Regions from separate parts of the Paenibacillus sp. BT-177 genome, predicted to be linked through region 2. Evidence: predicted binding sites of a transcription regulator. Region 2 holds the regulator's gene; the other holds the start of a gene.
The links. Region 2 encodes NrdR, which represses ribonucleotide reductase genes. Its sites were predicted from a motif close to AACACNATATATNGTGTT; they were not measured.

Region 1: nrdI (class Ib ribonucleoside-diphosphate reductase assembly flavoprotein NrdI) is a predicted target of NrdR. The motif match lies at 2,940-2,957, and genes of this name have one in related genera.

The regions. Positions count from the first base shown of each region.
Region 1 covers NZ_JAOYTP010000004.1:381,323-391,881, reverse strand. The annotation lists gene nrdF (class 1b ribonucleoside-diphosphate reductase subunit beta) at 1-125, opposite strand, end outside; gene nrdE (class 1b ribonucleoside-diphosphate reductase subunit alpha) at 343-2,427, opposite strand; gene nrdI (class Ib ribonucleoside-diphosphate reductase assembly flavoprotein NrdI) at 2,414-2,773, opposite strand; gene OIU26_RS15335 (DUF2500 domain-containing protein) at 3,182-3,547, shown strand; gene OIU26_RS15330 (GNAT family N-acetyltransferase) at 3,604-4,164, shown strand; gene OIU26_RS15325 (MFS transporter) at 4,167-5,390, shown strand; gene OIU26_RS15320 (ABC transporter substrate-binding protein) at 5,454-7,145, opposite strand; gene OIU26_RS15315 (LacI family DNA-binding transcriptional regulator) at 7,425-8,492, shown strand; gene OIU26_RS15310 (glycosyl hydrolase 2 galactose-binding domain-containing protein) at 8,700-10,559, shown strand, end outside.
Region 2 covers NZ_JAOYTP010000004.1:555,273-565,831, forward strand. The annotation lists gene OIU26_RS16165 (GNAT family N-acetyltransferase) at 1-184, shown strand, start outside; gene OIU26_RS16170 (serine aminopeptidase domain-containing protein) at 168-1,172, shown strand; gene OIU26_RS16175 (GNAT family N-acetyltransferase) at 1,159-1,482, opposite strand; tRNA gene OIU26_RS16180 (tRNA-Lys) at 1,848-1,920, opposite strand; tRNA gene OIU26_RS16185 (tRNA-Ala) at 1,932-2,007, opposite strand; gene nrdR (transcriptional regulator NrdR) at 2,138-2,605, opposite strand; gene OIU26_RS16195 (alpha/beta-type small acid-soluble spore protein) at 2,711-2,935, shown strand; gene OIU26_RS16200 (lytic transglycosylase domain-containing protein) at 3,054-3,617, opposite strand; gene coaE (dephospho-CoA kinase) at 3,614-4,210, opposite strand; gene OIU26_RS16210 (MntP/YtaF family protein) at 4,221-5,024, opposite strand; gene mutM (DNA-formamidopyrimidine glycosylase) at 5,136-5,966, opposite strand; gene polA (DNA polymerase I) at 6,038-8,692, opposite strand; gene phoU (phosphate signaling complex protein PhoU) at 8,868-9,527, opposite strand; gene pstB (phosphate ABC transporter ATP-binding protein PstB) at 9,567-10,325, opposite strand; gene OIU26_RS16235 (methyl-accepting chemotaxis protein) at 10,453-10,559, opposite strand, start outside.

The DNA of each region.
Region 1 (10,559 bases), 170 kb from region 2:
GACATTTTATCGTCAGACAGCGGAATTTCATCATCCGTCCAAAATTGCATAATATTCTGATTCCAGAACATCAGTGTGAAATCATCGTCCGAGCGGTTCCAGTTTACGGCTTGTATACCTGTCATTGTTAGCATTCTCCCTTCAGCTTGCGAGATTCCCTAGAAACACACGTGAGATGTTACCGGAGAGTCATCGTATGCTTGACATACGGAAGCTGTATCCGTGAGGGCTTTGTCCAATCCTGTAAAGGTCTGAACCACGCGCTGGATACAGCTTCTAATGCCAAGCATTCATATCTATTCAAAATCTAATTTTATTTTATAGCTTGTTACCATATATGCATTAGATGGAGCAAGTGAGGCACTCTTCCACAGACAGTTTTTTGGTACGTGTGTAGTATAACGATTTAAGTCCTTTATGTGCGGCGTACAGATAGCAACGTGCTAACTGACGCGTAGTCACGTCACTGTTCACATGAAGCACAGTCGAAATTCCTTGGTCCACGTGAGGCTGGATTTCAGCAATCAGATCAAGCACTTTGAATTGATCCATTTGATAAGCGGATTTGTAAAAGAATACATTATCCTTTTGCAAATACGGCATTGGATAGTAAGTTGTCGAATTCGCATAGGTACGAGTTTCAATCTGTTCGACAATCGGCATAACGCTGGACGTTGCATTTTGAATATACGAAATGCTGGCAGTGGGAGCAATCGCCATACGGTAGGCGTGATACAGACCGTTCTTCATGACGTCTGCTTTAAGTGTGTCCCAGTCTGCTTGAGTCGGAATATAAATATCCTTGAACAGTTCTTGCACACGTGCCGTTGTCGGACGATAATCTGTGTTCAGATATCGGTCAAAATATACACCTGTCGCATAATCCGATTCCTCAAATCCATAAAAGCTTTGTCCGGCTGCTTTTGCGATTTCCATACTCTTTTCGATGGAATGATAGTTCATCGTCATGAAGAAGGTACGGACAAAATCCTTCGCTTCATTGCTTTCATATGCAATCTTGTTCTTGGCAAGGTAGCCGTGCAGATTCATGACACCCAGACCAACGGAATGCATTTCACGGTTCGCTTTCGCAACACCTGGTGCATTAGCTACTTGGGTCATATCGCTGACCGAAGTGAGAGCAATCATACCCTCGTGAACGGACTCGCGGATTTTGCCGTGCTCCATCACATTTACAATGTTCAGGGAAGCCAGGTTACAGCTTACATCCCGGCGAATAATATCCTGTTGTCCATAATCGGCAATCTCAGAAGTTTCCTGTAGCTGGAAGATTTCCGTGCACAGGTTTGACATTTTGATTTGGCCCACGTTTTTAAGAGCATGCGCCTGATTTGCGTTACTCTTATTCATAATATATGGATAGCCAGACTCCAACTGAATCATGGCAATTTTCGTCAGCATATCACGTGCGCTCATTGCTATTTTTTTCTTCACTCGATCGTCAGCGAGCAGTGTATCGTACATTTCATCCAGATCCATGTCGTCCAAATGCGTTCCATAAGCCTTGAACACACTATAAGGTGCAAACACATGCAGCGGTTCATTATCTTGAGCCAGCTTGTAAAAGCGGTTGGGCACCAGCAATCCGATCGAAAGTGTCTTAAGGCGTACTCTTTCATCGGCATTAATTTTTTTACTATCCAGGAACTCCAGCACGTCCCATCCGAATATGTTGTAATAGGCAGCGCCAGAGCCTTTACGTTGACCCATTTGATCCGCGTAGGAGAAACCATCTTCCATCAGCTTCAGCACAGGCATAATGCCTTTTGCTGCGCCTTCTACACCTTTAATCGCCTCACCGCGTGACCGCAGCTTCGACAGGTTAACCGCGACACCGCCGCCAATTTTGGACAATTGCATGCAAGTGTTCAATACATAGTTGATTGAGTTCAAAGAGTCGTCCATTTCGAGCAAGAAGCAGGACACCAATTCCCCACGGCGGCTTTTGCCAGCGTTCAGGAAGGTTGGTGTAGCTGGCTGAAGACGTTGCTCCATCATCGAGCGGGACAACAGGCGGGCCGTATCGGCGTTGCCGCGTCCCAAATGCAGGGCCACAGCAGCCACCCGGTCAGGGTAGTGTTCCAGATAGACTTTACGGTCATTACTCTTCATTGCATAATCGGTATAAAACTTGGATGCTGCCATATAGGAAGGAAATTTAAAATTATAGCTATGAGTGATATGGAAAATATCGTTAATTTCATCAGCCGTATAGCTGTTATAGAAATTTTCGTAATAATCATTCTCAATCATATACAGCACTTGAGCAGCTGTGTCAGCAAACTTCAAACTCCGTTCTTGAACTTCCTTCATAAATTCTGCTACGGCCTCTTGGTCCTTTTCCAATTGGAAAAAGCCGTCTGTATCGCGTTTCATCAACATGTTGTTCAATTCAATATGCCGCAACTCGGCTCACCTCCTGTTTAAAACGCTCTACATCTCCGAACGTTCCAGATAATTCAAATTTGCTAATCACGGGGACATTATAATGGTCGGCAATCAAATCCGCACTTTTGGCAAATTTATCACCCCAGTTACGGTTGCCACTTGCAGCTACACCAACAAGGTTTTGTGCATTTTTTTTCAAAAATGAAGATACCCTCTCAGGTATCTGTCCAAACCCGGTTGTATATGTAATGAGTACGTAAGGTTCTTCTATAGTCATTTGTTCCTCAATCTGAACTGCCGGAAGCTTGAGCTTGTTTATAAATCTTTTTACATTGCCGGTCTTGGAATCATAAGCAATCAGCATGGTGTGCAACCTCCTTAACAATTAACGAAAAAAAGAAAACGGCATTGCCAAGAGACCCATCATAGCTGTAATCCCTTGCTGGCTGCGCCATTTAAGATTTTTGACTCTATATTTACATGTATTTTCATACCTTTATCTTCAAGATATCGGGCATAAATACGTTTTTTACACTATATTTAGAGTACATTCTCTATTTTATATCTATATATAGTTTTGTCAATCGGTCTAGAGAGGCTCAGAGGACCTAGATCCGGTGTAAGTCCAAGCAGGGTGCGGAAAAGAGCGAAAGAACTTTTTTTTCGTAAGTATGTTAAAAAAGTATTGGAGTTTTTGAGGCTGAGGATGTACCATTTGTCAATGGGAAATAGATTGGAAAATTTTCATTTTACTGTAGAAAGGATGAAGTGGATGGAAAGTGGTTTTTTTATGGAATTTCAATCGTTTAATATGATCTTTTTTATCGTGTTTGGACTTATTGCTATTGTAATTATTACGGGGATTGTGAAAACAATCGGAGCGGGCCTTTCCAATCAAGCAGCCGAACAGGTTCAACGTTCATGCAAGGTTGTGGATAAGCGAACGAGAGTGCGTGGGGGATCGGGCGATTTTTCAGCTTCGACCGATTACTATATCACCTTTGAGTTTGAAGGAGGTGAACGTAAGGAGCTGAAGGTAAAGGGTTCGGATTTTGGAATGATTGTGATCGGAGATCGCGGGAAGGTTCATTATAAAGGTACACGATTTTTGGAGTTTGTAAGAGTAGTGGAAGCGTAAGATTAACCGGAAAGCTAGTGTACTACCCGAAAATACATACTAGGAGGAAGATGACGATGCCACATATCATTGGAGCACGAATTGTTTTAAGAGAGTACCGTCAGGAGGATATACCTGATATCCGAAGATGGGTCAATGACCCGGAAATCACACATGGTTTAAGCGACGTATTTATCTATCCGCATTCACTGGCTAATAGTGAATCGTTTGTACAGATGATGATTGACGGCAACTCTGAGATCAAGGGCTTTATCATTGCTCATAAAGACACATTGGACTATATTGGACAACTCGATTTATTCAAAATCAACTGGGTGAATCGGCATGCCACCCTTGGGATTGTAATCGGGCGTGACGGTGACCTGGGCAAGGGCTATGGGTGGGAAGCAATCCGGCTGATACAAAAATTTGCGTTTCATTCGCTGAACCTGCATCGGCTGGAACTGGAGGTGTATGCGTTCAATGAACGTGCATATCGTTGCTATCTGGCATGTGGCTTCAAGGAGGAAGGGCGGCTACGGGAAAAGCTATTCAGGGAAGGACAGTACTATGACATTATTCAGATGGGAATGTTGCGAAGTGAATATGAGGCTGTAGAGCAAGCGAAGGAATCCTGAAAGTGCAGCCGCATAAGCTATTTTACTCCGTCAGCTTTCTGCAATTTTTTATGAGTGAAGTCACGGGGACTACGCTCATCCTATTTCTATTAGCTAAAGGACTTTCTCTGCAAAGTGCAAATTTCTTGCTGGTTGTATTCTTTGTAAGTATTTTTCTGTTTGAAATACCAACAGGAGCTATTGCAGACAAATATGGAAGAAAGATTTCTATTGTTATGGGGCTTTGTTGTTTTCTAGTCTACAGTATGTTGTTCGTTTGGGCAGATCTCATGTGGCTGCTTGTGTTCGCACAAGTCTTTGGGGGTCTGGCAATATGTTTGCAATCAGGCTCGTTGGAATCCTGGGTTGTGGAAAACAGCGATAAGCCGATGGAAGTTCTTTTTACAACCGCTAACAGTATACAGTACATTTTGGGATTTATTTGCGGTCTGTTGGGGGCCTTCCTCGCAACTTTTAACTATTCACTTCCCTGGGCAGCCAGCATTGTATCAATTATCCTGTGTATATTTCTATGCTGCTTTTATATGGGTGAGAAGAATATTCCCCATCGAAAAGCATCAACTACTCACATTAAAACGATTATCAGGGAAAGTGTCCGTATCGGTTTTGAAAATAAGTCGATCTGGATTGTGTTTATCATTGGTTTATTTATCAGCTTTTCAAACCCGGCGGGGAATACATTTCAACAGCCACGTCTGGTCGGTCTTTCTGAACAAGGGATTTGGATTATGGGATTGATCAAGGCAGGTTATTCACTATGTATGACTTTGGGAAGCTATCTGGTTCGAAAGCTAGGCGCCCGTTATAGTGATGTACATATACTCATGTATGCTTGCGGGATGATTGGGATATGGCTCATTTTAGCGGGTGCTTTCAACACGTTTTATCCTGTACTGCTTACCTTTTTAATCTATGAAATTGGGCGAGGGATGTATCCGGTTGCCAAACAAATTTTTCTGAACAAAAGGATCTCTAATGAGTATCGTTCAACACTGCTATCTCTGGATTCTGCCATTTCCCAACTAGGCATGTGTATAGGTTTAATCGTGACAGGCATCGTAAGCCGTAATTTTACCAATCTTGCTTCAGATCAAACACCTATTCAGATATCTTGGGTGCTGTGTGGCGGGATCGCATTGATCCCAATCTTTTTGTTGCTTTATGTCCATCGGGGGTCAAGGAAAAATAGTTCCTGGAAAGAAAAAGCAACAAAGCAGAATGTTTAGTGCAAAAAGGGCTAAACAGGTTCTAGCTGTCAGCCCCTATGCACCTTCATTAGCAATCAGACTTTACTTCTCCCCGTACCATAACTTCAGACGATTTTGGATCAGGCCAGTGAAGATTTCTTCAGCCTTTGGTACACCCGCCTGATCCAGCTCTTGGAGCATGCGGTCATACACGGCATCGAATTGATCTGGCTTGGCGAGTACGGCCTCAGGAATCCGTTTGCGTACAATGTCCTGCGACTTTTGATAAATAACATTGTAATTTGTATTGGTCGGAACAGGCATGTTGTAGGCGGCTCCCCACTCTTTTACCGGAAAATCCTTCTCGTTCGGGAACAGGTCTTTCCATGTCCGGGCTTTATATGCCTGAAGGGATTCTTTTTCCGCTTGACTATAATTTTCGGTAATCATCTCCGGATAATTGGTTGTGTAATAGTTGCCAGTAGGGTCCTTAACGCTATCGCCGTAATGTGGTCCCCATATCCAATACAAACCGATACCTGATTCTCTGCTAAAAGAAGCATTATCTTTGTTTTTGCGTTCTTGCACAGCCGCAGGAATGACTCGTTTGCCATTCTCTACATTGTAATGCTGGCCTTCAATTCCCCAATTACGTAAAATTTGTCCTTCGTCCGAGGCCAGGAAGTCCAGAAACTTGATCGCTCGCACCGGGTTTTTGCATGAAGTTGTGATGCCGATCCCGGACGCAGTATCGAACCCAATGGGCTGGAGGGAATGATCCTCGTATTGCTCATTTAAAGTGACTGGAAAGTGGGAGTAGGTGTATTCATCCTTACCTGCTGCCTTGAGCGCATTTTCGGCATCCTGGTAGTTCCATTCCTGATCAATCAGTCCAATGACACGACCTGCAGCGATTTTGGATTTGTACTGATCACTTTTTTGTACAAAAGTATCCTTATCCAACAGACCTTCATTGTACATATGGTTTAACCAACGGAAATACTCTCGCTCTTCTGGGCGTTTGTAGTGAAGAATGGCTTTGTGTGTTTTAGGATCAATATAATATTCGCCATCGTCTGGTCCACCTGTAGCCGTAACTGCCGGGTTTGTCACAGTAATCTGCATTTTCCAGTCCTCGGCATCGAGCGATAAGGGAATGGTGGGCTGGCCATTAGTAGTAGGGTATTTGGCGACATAATCTTTAAGTGCTTTTTCAAAATCTTGAACGGTGCGAATTTTGGGGTATCCGAGCTTCTTAAGGGCCTGATGCTGGATTTCGAAGCCTGCTTGTGCATCAAACGCGATGTGATCTACGCCCAGATTGGTCGGAATAGTGTAAATGGCGGGATCTTCACTACTATATTTAATACGGTTAAAATAATCTCCATACACTTTCTTAATGTTAGGACCGTATTTATCAATCAGGTCGGTTAAGTCAATGAGTGCTCCGGCATCGACCAGCTTTCCAATGTCTCCTTTGGGGTACACGAGATCAGGGTACTCTCCGCTAGCAGCCATTAAAGCAAACTTTTCCTCGCCTCGACCGTTGACAGCATGTTCGGCATTGAGTGTAACACCCGTTTTCTTGGTTATTTCCTGCCCGACAGCGTCCTTCATGTTGTTCCAGTTGGAGCTTGAGTCACCGCCAAAGAACGTAAATGTAATGGGACTGGTGTCATCGGGGTCTTCCTTTTCTGCCGTACCGCCTTTGCCATTCGCGCAGCCCGTTGTAACAAGCAGCAGCAAAGCCAGGAGCAGGATAGAGCATTGTTGTACCGACCTGTTCGTGAACATCTGCAAATCCCCCTTAATAAGTATGATTTACACAATGTAAGTGCTTTCAATAGTAAATTGTAGGAAATAAAGAACCTTACGTCAAGTTATTTATGTTTATTTGTTATGTGTTTTGTTTTTTATTAAGCAAACATATTTAAATGAAAGGTGTGGATTTGTGCAAATCCATCGTTTGATGATCTAAAACAAAGTATGCTACGATGGTACCAGTTTATAGGCATACCTGTATATTTAGAAGACTAAGGTAGAAAAAGATTTTGAATAGGGTTGGGTGAGGAGATGCGTGGAAAAGTAACATTACAGGAAATTGCGGATGCGGCGGGCGTTTCAAAGTTTGCTGTTTCGCGTGCACTGTCAGGCAAACCCGGTGTAAGTGAAGAGACAAGGGCGCTGCTGGTTAAGCTTGCTGCCCAGATGGGCTATTTTCGCAGTCATCCCAAAATGACTGGGGTAGAGCCTCGGGACACAGATGCCAGAGAATGGTCGGGTACGGTGCTGGTGTTATTTCCGAATATTCGACACCAGAATCGGGAGTCCAAGTACTGGGGACCTATATTTGAAGGGATTTCCGAGCGTCTGAACCGCAGGGGATTGGATATGATCACGCTAACGGAGCCTTCAACGGACGATATGTTTTCTTTACTGAACCCAGAGGCCATTAAAGGGATTATCACTGTAGGAACGATTTCAACTACGTTATTGCTGAACATTTATCGAATGGGTATTCCGGTTGTCATGGTGGATCATTGGGATTCTGCATTTTTAAGTGATGCGGTGTTTACGGATAATCGCACATGCATGAATGAATTAATGAAGGATTTGCTATGCAAGGGGTATGATCACTTTCAATTTGTGGGTCATATTGACGATGCTCACAGTTTCTATGAACGTTGGGAAGCTTTTCGGTCCACACTGGAAATGAGCGGAGTAGAATTACGGCAAAACAAAGCCCTTATTTATGGGGGAGCGCAGGCGCTTGCTGAGGAAATGGACAAGTTGCCCGAGGATGAGTTGCCAGAGGTTTTTGTTTGCGCTAATGATGTGACTGCTTCGCAAGTCGTGGAAGTGCTGAAAGGAAAGGGGATTGACGTGCCGAGGCGATGCGGGGTAACTGGGTTTGACGATACGAATGATCAAATGCCGATTTATGCCACGGTGAGAGTGGATAAGGAACTGTTGGGGATGCGGGCGGTAGACCAATTATTATGGCGCATCATGAACCCAAACTCGCCTGTGGAAAAAAAGTTGCTACACGCTGATCTACTCGTACGGGAAGTTCACGCGCCACGGATCAGCCAGGAAAATGATGATCGTGATCGTCCCTTTAGCACAATCAAATATAGTTGATGTCCGGATATGTGGGATGAATTCGATCCACAGTGAAGACGAGGGAAGTCGCTTTTAGCCTGTTTAGGGGTAAAGGGCGACTTTTATTTTGTGTTTTACCGATTGTTCCAAAAAAACAATTGACTGATTTGTTAGCTTGATGTTATTTTTGTTATGTTAATGAGTGATCCAGATGTTCCCAATCATCCTTATAGGAGGCTTGCGACGATGATTAATGTGATAGGGTTGGATGGCTGGAGGTTTAGGGAAGCACATTGTGATGAGTGGCTCAGTGCGAAAGTACCGGGCTGTGTGCATACCGATCTTTTGCGACATGGCAAAATTCCTGATCCTTTTATCGGTATGAACGAGATGGAGATACAGTGGATTGACAAGCAGGATTGGATATACGAAGCCTATTTTGAGATAGATGCAAATCAGTTTCAATGTCCATGTGTAGAGCTGGTGCTGGAAGGTCTGGACACCTACGCAGATGTAAGAGTGAATGGTCAAACTGTCTTATCGGCTGATAATATGTTTCGGGTATGGAGACAGGATGTGAAGGCATTTGTTCAGCAAGGGAAAAATCGGCTTGAAATCCATTTTCGCTCTCCGATTGCGGAAGATGTGCCTAAGCTGGAAAGGTTGGGCTATGGACTCCCCGCACCGAATGATCAGTCCGAGATAGGTGGCTTGTCCGATAAAAAAGTAAGCGTTTTCGCTCGTAAGGCTCCCTATCACTATGGTTGGGATTGGGGACCGAGGCTGGTGACGAGCGGGATCTGGAGAGAGGTCCGAATTGAAGCTTGGTCTGGTTTGGACGTAAGAGACTTGTTTATTCGACAGGACAAAGTGAGTACCGAGAGGGCTGAACTCACGGCAATGGTAGAGATTGAAAGTGCAGATGAGATTAGAGATGCCGAGTTGTGTATTTCTGCTGATGGCAGGGTGTGGTCCAAGCCGGTTCGTCTTCTGAAAGGAAAGCAAACAGTAGAGCTGGAGCTGGATATGAAGGATCCGAAGCTGTGGTGGTGTCGTGGGCTGGGAGAGCCGCATCAGTATACGTTTGTAGCCGAATTGAAGGAGCAGGCACAGGAAGCAGTAATTGCGGAAAAATCAGTGAAAACGGGACTACGATCGATTCGTCTAATACGTGAGCGGGATACGGCAGGGGAGAGCTTCTATTTTGAGCTGAATGGAATCCCCGTGTTTGTAAAGGGAGCGAACCATATTCCGAATGACAGCTTTGCTGCCGAAGTTACGTTGGAACGATACCGGCATGAAATTGCCAGTGCGGCCGCCTCACATATGAATATGTTACGGGTGTGGGGTGGCGGTATTTATGAAGAAGACGTATTTTATGACCTTTGTGATGAATACGGCTTGCTCGTATGGCAAGATTTTATGTTCGCATGCAGCATGTATCCGGGGGATCAGGCTTTTTTGGACAATGTAGCGCAGGAAGCCGAAGATAACATCAAGCGTTTGCGCCATCATCCTTGCATTGCGTTATGGTGCGGCAATAATGAGATTGATTCCGCATGGGCGCATTATGAAGAAAATGCAGGCTGGGGCTGGAAAAAGGCCTACACGCCTGAGCAACGAGAACGCCTATGGGAAGATTATGAAACGCTTTTCCACCGGATTTTACCGGAGGTGGTAAATGCCTGGACTCCGCAGACGGCATATTGGCCCTCCTCACCGCTAATTGATCTGACCGGAGATCGAAATCAGCATGCTCATCCGTCCTCCACAGCGGGAGACATCCATTATTGGGGAGTATGGCATGCGTCTGAGCCGTTTGAAAATTATCACGTACATGTGGGCCGTTTTATGAGTGAGTATGGCTTTCAGTCCTTTCCTGAATACAAGTCTGTTCGCGCTTATGCGGAAGAGAAGGATTTGGAACTGGAATCTGAGGTGATGCTGGCACATCAGAAGAACGGCTCGGGCAATCGGCTAATTCAAGAATACATGAGACGGTACATGCGGCAACCCAAGGATTTTCCATGTTTTCTGCTCATGAGCCAGGTTTTACAGGCAGAGGCGATGAAAATGGCCATAGAGGCCCATCGTCGTCACAAGCCC
Region 2 (10,559 bases):
ACTTCATGTAGCACATAAGAACCAGCAGGCTATTCGTTTGTACCACAATCTAGCGTTTGAAATAGAGCAGTCCCAATATAATTATTGGCGGCATTTTTGGTTCAAGGAGCCTGTATGGCATCTAATGAGCTGGAAAGAACGAAACTGCAATCGAGGAGAGAACAGCATTGAAAAAAACATATAGGCTTACCCTTGGTATTGTGGCAGGTCTGGTTGTTGCCTTGATATTGATTGTTTTATATCAAAATTCCTACAAGATGACGGAAGAAAAAATACAAATTGCGACTCCCAAAGGAGTATTAACAGGTACATTGGCTTTGCCTAAGAACTACTCGGGAAAGATTGGACTGGTTGTTTTTGTCCATGGAGATGGTCCAATCAATGACACCTATGATGATGGATACAAACCACTGTGGGAAAGGTTCGCTTCTAAGGGCTATGCTTCCTTATCCCTGAATAAGCCCGGTATTAACGGCGCTCCAGGCAATTGGCTGGAGCAGAGCATGGAGGACCGGGCACAGGAGATTCGATATGCAGTTGACTGGGCCAAAACCTTACCGATGATTGATAAGCACAAAATCGGCCTATGGGGGGCCAGTCAAGCAGGCTGGGTCATTCCGAAAATCGTTAAAGAGGAGCATGATATTGCATTCAGCATCCTTGTATCGCCGGCCGTGAATTGGATTACACAAGGGCAATTTAACACCAGGAAAGAGTTGGAACAAGAAGGAACTAGCCCGCAGCAAATTAAAAAGAGACTGGACTACGACCAAAAGATTCTACAACTACTGAAAAAACATGCTTCCTATGAAGAGTACCTAAGCATGGCCGATCCTGAGAATATAATTCCCAAAGAAAGATGGAGCTTTATAGGCAAAAATTTTCGTTCTGATTCTACGGAAGAATTAAGCTACTTAAAATCTCCTGTACTCTTGGTGCTGGCTGGAAAAGATATGAACGTAGATGTAAAAGACACCGAGCGAGTATATCGCCAAAAGATATCTCCAGAGCTGCTGTCTGTCATTCATTTACCTGAAGTTGACCATTCCATGATGAATGAACAAATTGCGCATTCCAAGTCCCTAACCTTCTTAACGGCCGTATTTGCCCCTAGACAATTGGTAAATAGTGAGTACCTGAAGATTCTTGCCGATTATGTCAGTCAGCATTAAACAATGATATTCTTTTTTTCCATATTTCTTTGGAATAGGCTAATGAAAACCCCATCGAAAAATAAAAGGACTGATCAGAACCCACAAAGATTCTTTCTACAACTTTGTCCTTGACTCTTTTTATGGCTTCATAAATAATGCCTTTTCCAAGCCCCATTTTTCTATACTTCGGTATCGTACCTACAGGCTCCAGTATTCCTATTTTATTTAGCTCGTCGTACCAGACAGTAGTGAAAGAAGCAACTTCATTCGCATCCGAAATTCTAAACCCGTTTGGTAATTCCAGCTTTACATCATGCGGTACATTCATATAGGACGTCGTTTCTTTCCCATCCTGCAAGATGTACCCTCTTTTTTCAAAAGCTCCTTCAGTTGCTCTCCATCCTCGTTTACGATTATATCTAAAGTAGCTACATTCTCACCATGTAAAGTTAATTTCAATTCAATTCAGCATAATCTATTAATTCATTTAGAAATTCATTTGAAGGAACTCAACTCATTTGTAAAATACGAACTGCGTTGAAACAACGATCAAAGTACACTCACAAACAATGGGTTGCTATTTATAATCAAACTCGATAAGCGCTCATTCAACCCTTACCTGTCCTTGGTTAGGCTGGGAACAGATCTATGAATAACAAAAAAAACGGCATTTCTGCCGTTTTTTCTAAAGAATGGACTCTCAGGGACTCGAACCCTGGACCAATTGATTAAGAGTCAACTGCTCTACCAACTGAGCTAAGAGTCCATATAAAATTATGGTGGAGCCTAGGGGGATCGAACCCCTGACCTCATCGCTGCCAGCGATGCGCTCTCCCAGCTGAGCTAAGGCCCCGTCACATGTAAATGAATTAACGTTTCAAGCGACTTCTATATCATATAAAATATTCGACCCTGTGTCAATACTTTTATAAAAAAAATATAATCCTCTTCCCACCACGGCCCTAAAAAGATACAGTCAGCGATCAGTCGCTGTCTGTATCTTTGGATAACAGTGTTTTCAGTTCCTTCATAAACATATTGATGTCTTTGAACTGCCGATAGACGGACGCAAAGCGTACGTAGGCGACTTCATCCACCGGATAGAGCTGTTCCATGACTAGCTCACCAATCTGCTGGCTATCCACCTCTGTGGCTGCTGTGTTGCGAATAGCGTTCTCCACCTGAGATACGATCAGATCGAGCTGCTCGACTGATACTGGACGCTTCTCACAGGCTCGAATGAGACCGCGCAGCATTTTATCACGGCTAAACTCTTCACGGCTGCCATCTTTTTTGATGACCATCAGTGGGGTCTCTTCTACCATTTCAAAGGTGGTAAAACGCCTGGCACATTGTTCGCATTCGCGACGGCGGCGGATGGACTTATTATCATTCGCTGGTCGCGAATCCAACACTTTCGTGCCATTGTAGGCACAATACGGGCACTTCATAATCTCATCACTTCCTTTTTCCAATAAATTCCCGAAGCTTTTTAGTAATAATTTTGTCGAAACGGATCATAATATGTTTACCACGTCGCGAGGAGGTGAACAACAATGGCACAAGGAAACAATGGCAACTCCAACAACCTGGTAGTCAGCAGATCCTCCGGTGCTCTGGAGCAAATGAAATATGAAATCGCTCAAGAGCTGGGTATCAGCATTCCTCAAGATGGATACCAAGGTAACATGACTTCCTATGAGAACGGTTCGATCGGGGGCTACATCACAAAACGCCTCGTAACGATCGCCGAACAACAATTGGCAGGTCAATACCAATAATCTCGGTAATAATCAAGAAGTAATACAAAAAAGTGTAGGGATAGGCTGCTAAAAACAGCCTGTCCTGCGCTTTTTTCATTTTAAAGCGAAAAGGCTCATATTGTCATTAACCTGTCCCTTAAAACTCATTATAAATTTTTGTATATTGCCTGTAATAGTAGATGACTCGCTGTACATAATGCCGTGTCTCACCAAAAGGGATTTGCTTAATGGACTCTTCTTTGCCATCCCACACCCCTTGATCCAGCCACTCCTTAACTTTACCTGGACCAGCATTGTATGCCGCTACGATGACCACAGGATTATCCTGAAACTTCATAGACAGGTTATGCAGATACCACGTTCCCAGCTCAATATTGGTGCCAGGCTCGTGCTTTACACTGTCCAGCGGGACCTTCTGAATCTGGGCACTGTCCATAATCCAATTGGCGGTATTCGGCATAATCTGCATAAGCCCCAGTGCACCCTTGTGTGACTGCTTGCTGGTTTTAAAGTTTGTTTCCACACGGATAATAGACGCCACCAAAAATGGGTCCACTTCATACGTCTGTGAATATTGCCGAATTTCATCCTTATATTGAATCGGGTAAAACCAGGACATCCAATTTGAGTTGAGGAACAGAATCAGGACAAATCCGACAAACAAAATGAGCAGGACTCTTTTCTTACGTAAAATGTTCATGCAAGTCCCTTTCGCTGCCAAAACTGATCAATTTGCCGCTTCGTCTCAGTCTGTGTTCCGCTATTATCAATAACAATATCAGCCAAACTTTTTTTCTGCTCGATATCCATTTGTGCGGACAGGCGAAGCTCGGCTTGCTCTTCTGTCAGACCGTCTCTAAGTATCAGACGTCGGAGCTGAATATCACGTGGTACATATACAACCATAATTTCCTCGTACAGGCTCTCCAGCCCAGACTCATACATTAACGGGATATCTGCCAAAACAAGCTTGTCCGGCTGCTTCCGTTCATAAGCTTCCATGCGCAGACGCATTTCCTCACGAATAGCAGGATGCGTAATATCGTTAAGTGCCTGTCGCTGAACAGGGTCTCCGAATACAATCTCTCCCAGTCTTTTGCGGTGCAGGGTACCGTCACTGTTCAATATAGCTTGTCCAAAATGCTGTATGACCGCCGCCAGCACCGGATGCCCCGGAAGCATGACTTCCCGGGCAATGGCATCTGCGTCGATCAGCAGCGCACCCTTGGCGACCAAAAGAGCCGATACGGTGCTTTTTCCGGTAGCGATCCCTCCGGTTAATCCGATATTCATGCTCTTCACCTCATAACAGCTTCAATATGCCCATCATAATAAGTAATAATGCCGGCAATACACCGAGCGCCTTCATAAATCGAAATGCTGACAGGAAGAATCCTGCCTTCATACCAGCAATCAAAAATACACCACTGAATAACGTAATAGCCAGCGCAGTAGACAGGGGCTGAAAACCAAGCATGGCTGCACCTAAGCCCGCTCCGAACGCATCGACCGATAATGCAATACCTAACCAAACCGCTTCGGTAGCAGATATACTGCCGGAACGGTCCATATCCGCAGCAGACGGGCTTCGAAGAATCCGAATAACAAGCCCCCATTTGCGGAACTCCAGCGAAAATAACGTTTGCTCCTCCTGCTGTAGCTCCAAAGAATTCTCTGTCGATAGACCTCTTCCTGAGCTGGTTAGAGACTCTGTATTGGCATTCTCAGCACTTTTTTTCTCCGCAAGAGCTGATATATGCCCTGAATCTGAATCAACCTGTTCCGCAAGGTGCAGATCCCGAGGGACTTCCGCTGTTTCTTCCGTCAAATCTTCCTTGCGGTGCAGAGCCTGAATCAAAGAGTAACAGCCGATACAGATCAGAATGACAGCACCGAAAACCGTCGTATATACAGGAGACAGGACACGGGATAGTAATGCGCCGAGCTGCATGGATATGCCGATCACCAAACCTGAACATACGGAGATAATAGCAATCGACAACAATGGAATTTTCATTTTGCGCAGGCCATATGTAACACCGACTCCGAAACTGTCCAAACTTAGCGCAAATGCCAGTAACAGCAGGGCTCCCCAATGATTAGCCACTCCAATTCCCTCCCATTGCGAAGGCTGGGCCTTACAGCAACCGACTCCCTTCGCAGTATTGGTACTTGGAACAATATATGAGAGGGATGGGCTTGGGGTGACTGTGCCTGTTTAGCGCAAAGGCTGGCAGACCGGGCAATGATGTGTGCCACGTCCGGCTACGACGGATTTTTCGATCAATGTACCACAGTTCATGCAAGGCTTCGCGTTACGTCCATAAATTTGCAACTGATGCTGGAAATCGCCCGTTTTGCCCTGTCCGTTGACGAATGATTTGATGGACGAGCCACCAACCTGAATCGACGCGCCCAGCGTGGAGACAATAGCTTCATGCAGTATGCGAAATTGACTATCCGTTAAGCTTTTGGCTGGCTGTGCCGGATGAATCCCTGCCTTAAATAACGATTCATCTACATAAATATTCCCGATGCCTACTACATATGACTGGTTTAACAGCGCTGCCTTGATCGAAGTCGAACGAGTTCCAACAGCGGCACGCAGCATTTCAGGTGTAAAAGCCTCGTCCATCGGTTCCAAACCGAGTTTGTTTAGCGGCTTTTCCAGCAAATCCTGTCCTGCCGGAAATAAGTGCATCGTGCCGAACTGGCGCACATCCTGATAACGCAGCTCCGTACCATCTTTAAAATGAAAGATGACATGGGTATGCTTTTCCACAGGATCATCTTGTGAATACAATCCATAGCGTCCTTCCATTCGAAGATGGGAGACAAGCACCAGCCCGTCCAGCAAAATCCGAAGAAACTTACCGCGTCTCTCCACTCCTGTAATCCGGTGGCCGGCCAATTCCATCGCAAATGCGTGGATATCATCGGGACGTTGGATAATACGCGGCAAATTTACGGTTACATGATCTATATGTTTATCAACGATAAGCTCGTTTAGTGTTCGTTTAATGGTTTCTACTTCCGGTAATTCCGGCATGATGTCTTCACCTCACCCTATATTATAACGGAAGCAACGTCAAATTGGGACTATCTGCTCATTGAAATATCTTACTTGGCCTCATACCAATTGCTGCCATAGCTGACTTCCGCTTTAAGCGGTACAGCCAATTTTAATGCAGCTTCCATGGTAGCCGGGACAAGCTCTTTCATCGTCTCCATTTCCTCAGGCGGAACCTCGAATACAAGCTCATCATGTACTTGTAGTAGCATGCGGCTGCGAAGATTGCGTTCACGAAGCGCTGCGTCCATCTGCACCATCGCCAGCTTGATAATATCGGCTGCGGTACCTTGAATCGGCGTATTCATCGCTGTACGCTCAGCGAACGAACGCTGGTTGAAATTGCTGGCGTTAATCTCAGGCAAATATCGTCTGCGTTCCAGCAGCGTTTTTACGTATCCATCCCTCTTCGCATCCTTCACAATATCATCCATGTAACGGCGAACACCTTGGAACACGTCAAAATACTGGTCGATAAAGCGAGCCGCTTCCTTCCGGGTAATATTCAAATTTTGCGACAGACCATAGTCGCTAATCCCGTAAACGATCCCAAAGTTGACCGCCTTTGCGGAACGGCGCATATCGGAATCTACAGCTTCTGCTGGTACACCGAACACATCGGATGCGGTCTTGGTATGGATGTCCATATCGTGGACAAAAGCCTCTTTCAAACGCTCATCATCCGAAATATCAGCCAGCACCCGCAGCTCGATTTGTGAATAGTCTGCCGCCAAAATCGACCAGCCCGGCTCCGATGGAACAAATACTTTGCGGATTTTGCGTCCTTCTTCGAGACGGATCGGAATGTTTTGCAAATTCGGAAATTGACTGCTCAAGCGTCCAGTTGCTGCAACCGTCTGCCGGAAATACGTATGCACTTTACCTGTCTTCTCCGAAATTTCTTTAAGCAATCCTTCGACATACGTCGATTGAAGTTTGGCAATGGTGCGATATTGCAAAATGTTTTGCACAATATCATGATATGGCGCAAGCTTTTCAAGCACCTCTGCATCAGTCGAGTACCCTGTTTTTGTCTTTTTAATAACAGGCAGACCCAGTTTATCAAACAAAATCTCACCCAACTGCTTGGGCGAATTCAGATTGAACTCTACCCCTGCAATGCTGTAGATCTCACCTACCAACGTTGCAATCTGGGCTTCAAATTCTTTACCCAAAGCGCGCAGTTCCTCTACATTCACCAAAATCCCCTGCTTCTCCATATCCGCTAGAATGCGGGATAACGGCATCTCAAGCTCATGGAACAGCTTGTGCATTTCCGTTTTTTCCAGTTCCGCCTGCTGAACGGGCACCAATGCTTCGATCACCGCTGCCTTCCGCGCCACATGATCGGATAGTACATCCACGTCAGGAACTTTATATTTAGCTCCTTTACCAAACACTTCGTCGTCTGGACGAATCGATGACAAGCCATACTTAGCTGCCAGTCCACTCAATGTCTGATTCGCGTCTGTCGGATCTAGCAAGTATCCGGCCAGCTGCACATCAAACTCAGCTCCAGCAAACTCAATTCCATGCCAGTGTAAAGCCAAGTCCGTACGATGCAGATCATGACCGCGTTTTTTGCGTTCAGGGTCGGCAAGCCATTCGCGAATAGGGGTAGCTGCATCACTTTGTAGAACTTCCAGTGTCATAAAAAACTGCCGCCCCGTTGCGGCAAATATTAAGCCTACAATTTCAGCATGATGCGGATTATCACCATGCGTCTCCACATGCAGCACATCTATATTATTCAGCACTTCTACCAATTCGCTGATACGCTCTTCATTCAGTACAGTCACGTCTGCCGCGGCTTCCTCTACGCCAACTCCAGCACTGCCAACCTCGCCCGATAAGGATAAACGCTCCAGCAAGGACTTGAACTCCAGCTTCGCCAGAGCTGGTCCAGCCGTCTCAGCCTGCAGCCCGCTGAAAACTACATCTTCCAGCTGTTTGTCCAACGTTACATCCCGATAAATAGTCGCCAATTCCTTGCTCATTCGTGCATCGTCAGCATGTGTCTCCACGCGTTCTTTCATTTTGCCCTTCAGCTCATCCGTGTGCGCCAGCACCTCTTCGACTGAACCATATTGATGCAGCAGCTTGAGCGCTGTTTTCTCACCCACGCCCGGAATGCCAGGAATATTATCCGACGTATCGCCCATCAGACCCTTAAGGTCTATGATTTGAAGCGGCTTCAAGCCGTAACGTTCCTGAATCTGCTCAGGTCCGTACGTTTCCACCTCGGTAACCCCTTTGCGGGTTAAGCCGACCGTGACATGGTCTGAAGCCAATTGAAGCATGTCCTTGTCGCCAGTCACAACCAGCACATTGAAACCCGCTTCGTCCGCTGTTCTGGACAGGGTGCCTATAATATCGTCTGCCTCATAGCCATCCAGTTCAAATTGGGCAATGCCAAAGGCGGTCAATAGCTCTTTCAGCAGCGGAAATTGCTGGGACAGCTCCGGCGGCGTTTTCTCCCGTCCACCTTTGTAATCCTCGTACCCTTTATGGCGAAACGTAATTTTACCAGCATCAAAGGCAACCAAGATATGTGTTGGTTTGTGCTCCTCCAAAAGCCGCAATAACATTGTCGTAAATCCATACACCGCGTTCGTCTGCTGTCCGCTTGAATTCGTCAACGGCGGCATAGCAAAAAACGCCCGGTATATGATACTGTTACCATCTATAAGCATGAGTTTATCCATTTCGCACCTCACAAGTTCATCAATGCATTCGTAACGTTCTTACGTTTTACGCATTCCTCTTCCTATCTTAACATAGAAGACTCTTTTTCAGAAAAAAACGGCTGTTTCCTAGCCAAATTTGCCTTTTGCTCAAAGACAAGTCTGGGTTGGAAACAACCGCTATATACCAATCGCTCTACTGGTTCAAATCTGGTCTCTCCCCTGTCACGAGATATACAGTGCTTTCACCGATATTCGTGGCATGGTCACCAATACGTTCAATGTACCGTCCTACAAGCAATTGCAACATGGCTTGTGAAGCCTCTGCCGGCTTTTCTACCATAAAAGCGTATAGATCGCTGATCATGTGGCTGTACAAGGAATCTACCCGATCATCCTCTTTAGCCATTTTGTAGGCCAGATCTGTATTTTCATCCAAATAGGATTTGATCGCATTGTCGATCATTTCTTTAACAATGGAAGCCATGTGTGGGATATCTACCAACGGCTTCATCGCCTGTTGCCCTTCCAAGCGAAGTGTGACCTTAGCAATATCAAGTGCCAAATCGCCCATACGTTCCAAATCACTGGAAATTTTAAATGCAACAATGATCCGGCGTAAATCCTTCGCTACCGGCTGCTGGGTAATTATGAGCTTGGAGCCCATATCCAGAATATTTTCTTCCATTGTATTGAGGGATGCATCATTTTTGACTACCTGCTGGGCCATTTCTGTATTTTTGGTCTGCAAACATTCAATAGCCTGATCGAGCGCCTTCGAAACGTGTGCACCCATTTCGCGCAGTACGGCTCTCAGTTCTTCTAATCCTTCATCAAAACCTTTTCTACGTATCATTTCGAAGTCACCCCTTCTCGCATAATCATCAATTTGGCTTTAGCCAAAACGCCCGGAAATATAATCTTCCGTACGTGAATCCTGTGGCGTGGAAAACATCGTCTCAGTATCCGCTGCCTCCACTACAACCCCATTCAAAAAGAACGCAGTTCGACCAGACACACGCGCTGCCTGATGCATGTTATGCGTCACCATGACGATAGTATACGTGTCTCTTAATTCTTGAACCAGTTCTTCAATTTTCATCGTCGAGATCGGGTCCAGCGCAGATGTAGCCTCGTCCATGAGTAAAATATCTGGCTGTACAGCAAGCGCCCGGGCAATGCATAGCCGTTGTTGTTGTCCACCGGACAAGCTCAGAGCAGAACGCTTCAGAAAATTTTTAACCTCTTCCCAAAGTGCTGCCTGCCGCAGACTTTGCTCCACCAGTTCATCTAACTTGTCCTTTTGCCGAATTCCATGCAAACGCGGGCCGTAGGCCACGTTATCATAAATGGACTTGGGAAACGGGTTAGGCTGTTGAAAAACCATTCCCACCTGTTTGCGCAGCATTTCTACTTCCATGGTATCGCCGTATATATCCTGACCTGCGATGCTCACGGTGCCCTCAATACGCGTTCCCGGTATCATGTCATTCATCCGGTTCAAAGTACGCAGCAATGTTGATTTGCCGCAGCCGGATGGGCCGATGAAGGCTGTTACCGTTTTTTCAGGAATATCCAGGTTTATATGTTTCAGCGCGTGGAATTTTTCATAATACAGGTTCAGCTTATCAATCCGGATTACGGAATCATTCATGGATTTATGATCTCCTTCGTGTTGCAGTTATGGTCCTCAAGCATTGCACCTGATTTGCACAATATGAAGATTATATAAGCTGTGTGTAAATTCAGTGTGGTGGATTTGTTAACGATATGTAAAATGATCAAGAACTCAGCATGAGCTCAAGCTCCTGTGCTATTCCAGCTGCATTCAAGGCCGCTTCTTCTGCGGAACGGGACATTTCGCTGTTTTTAGCCTCTATTTCATCGA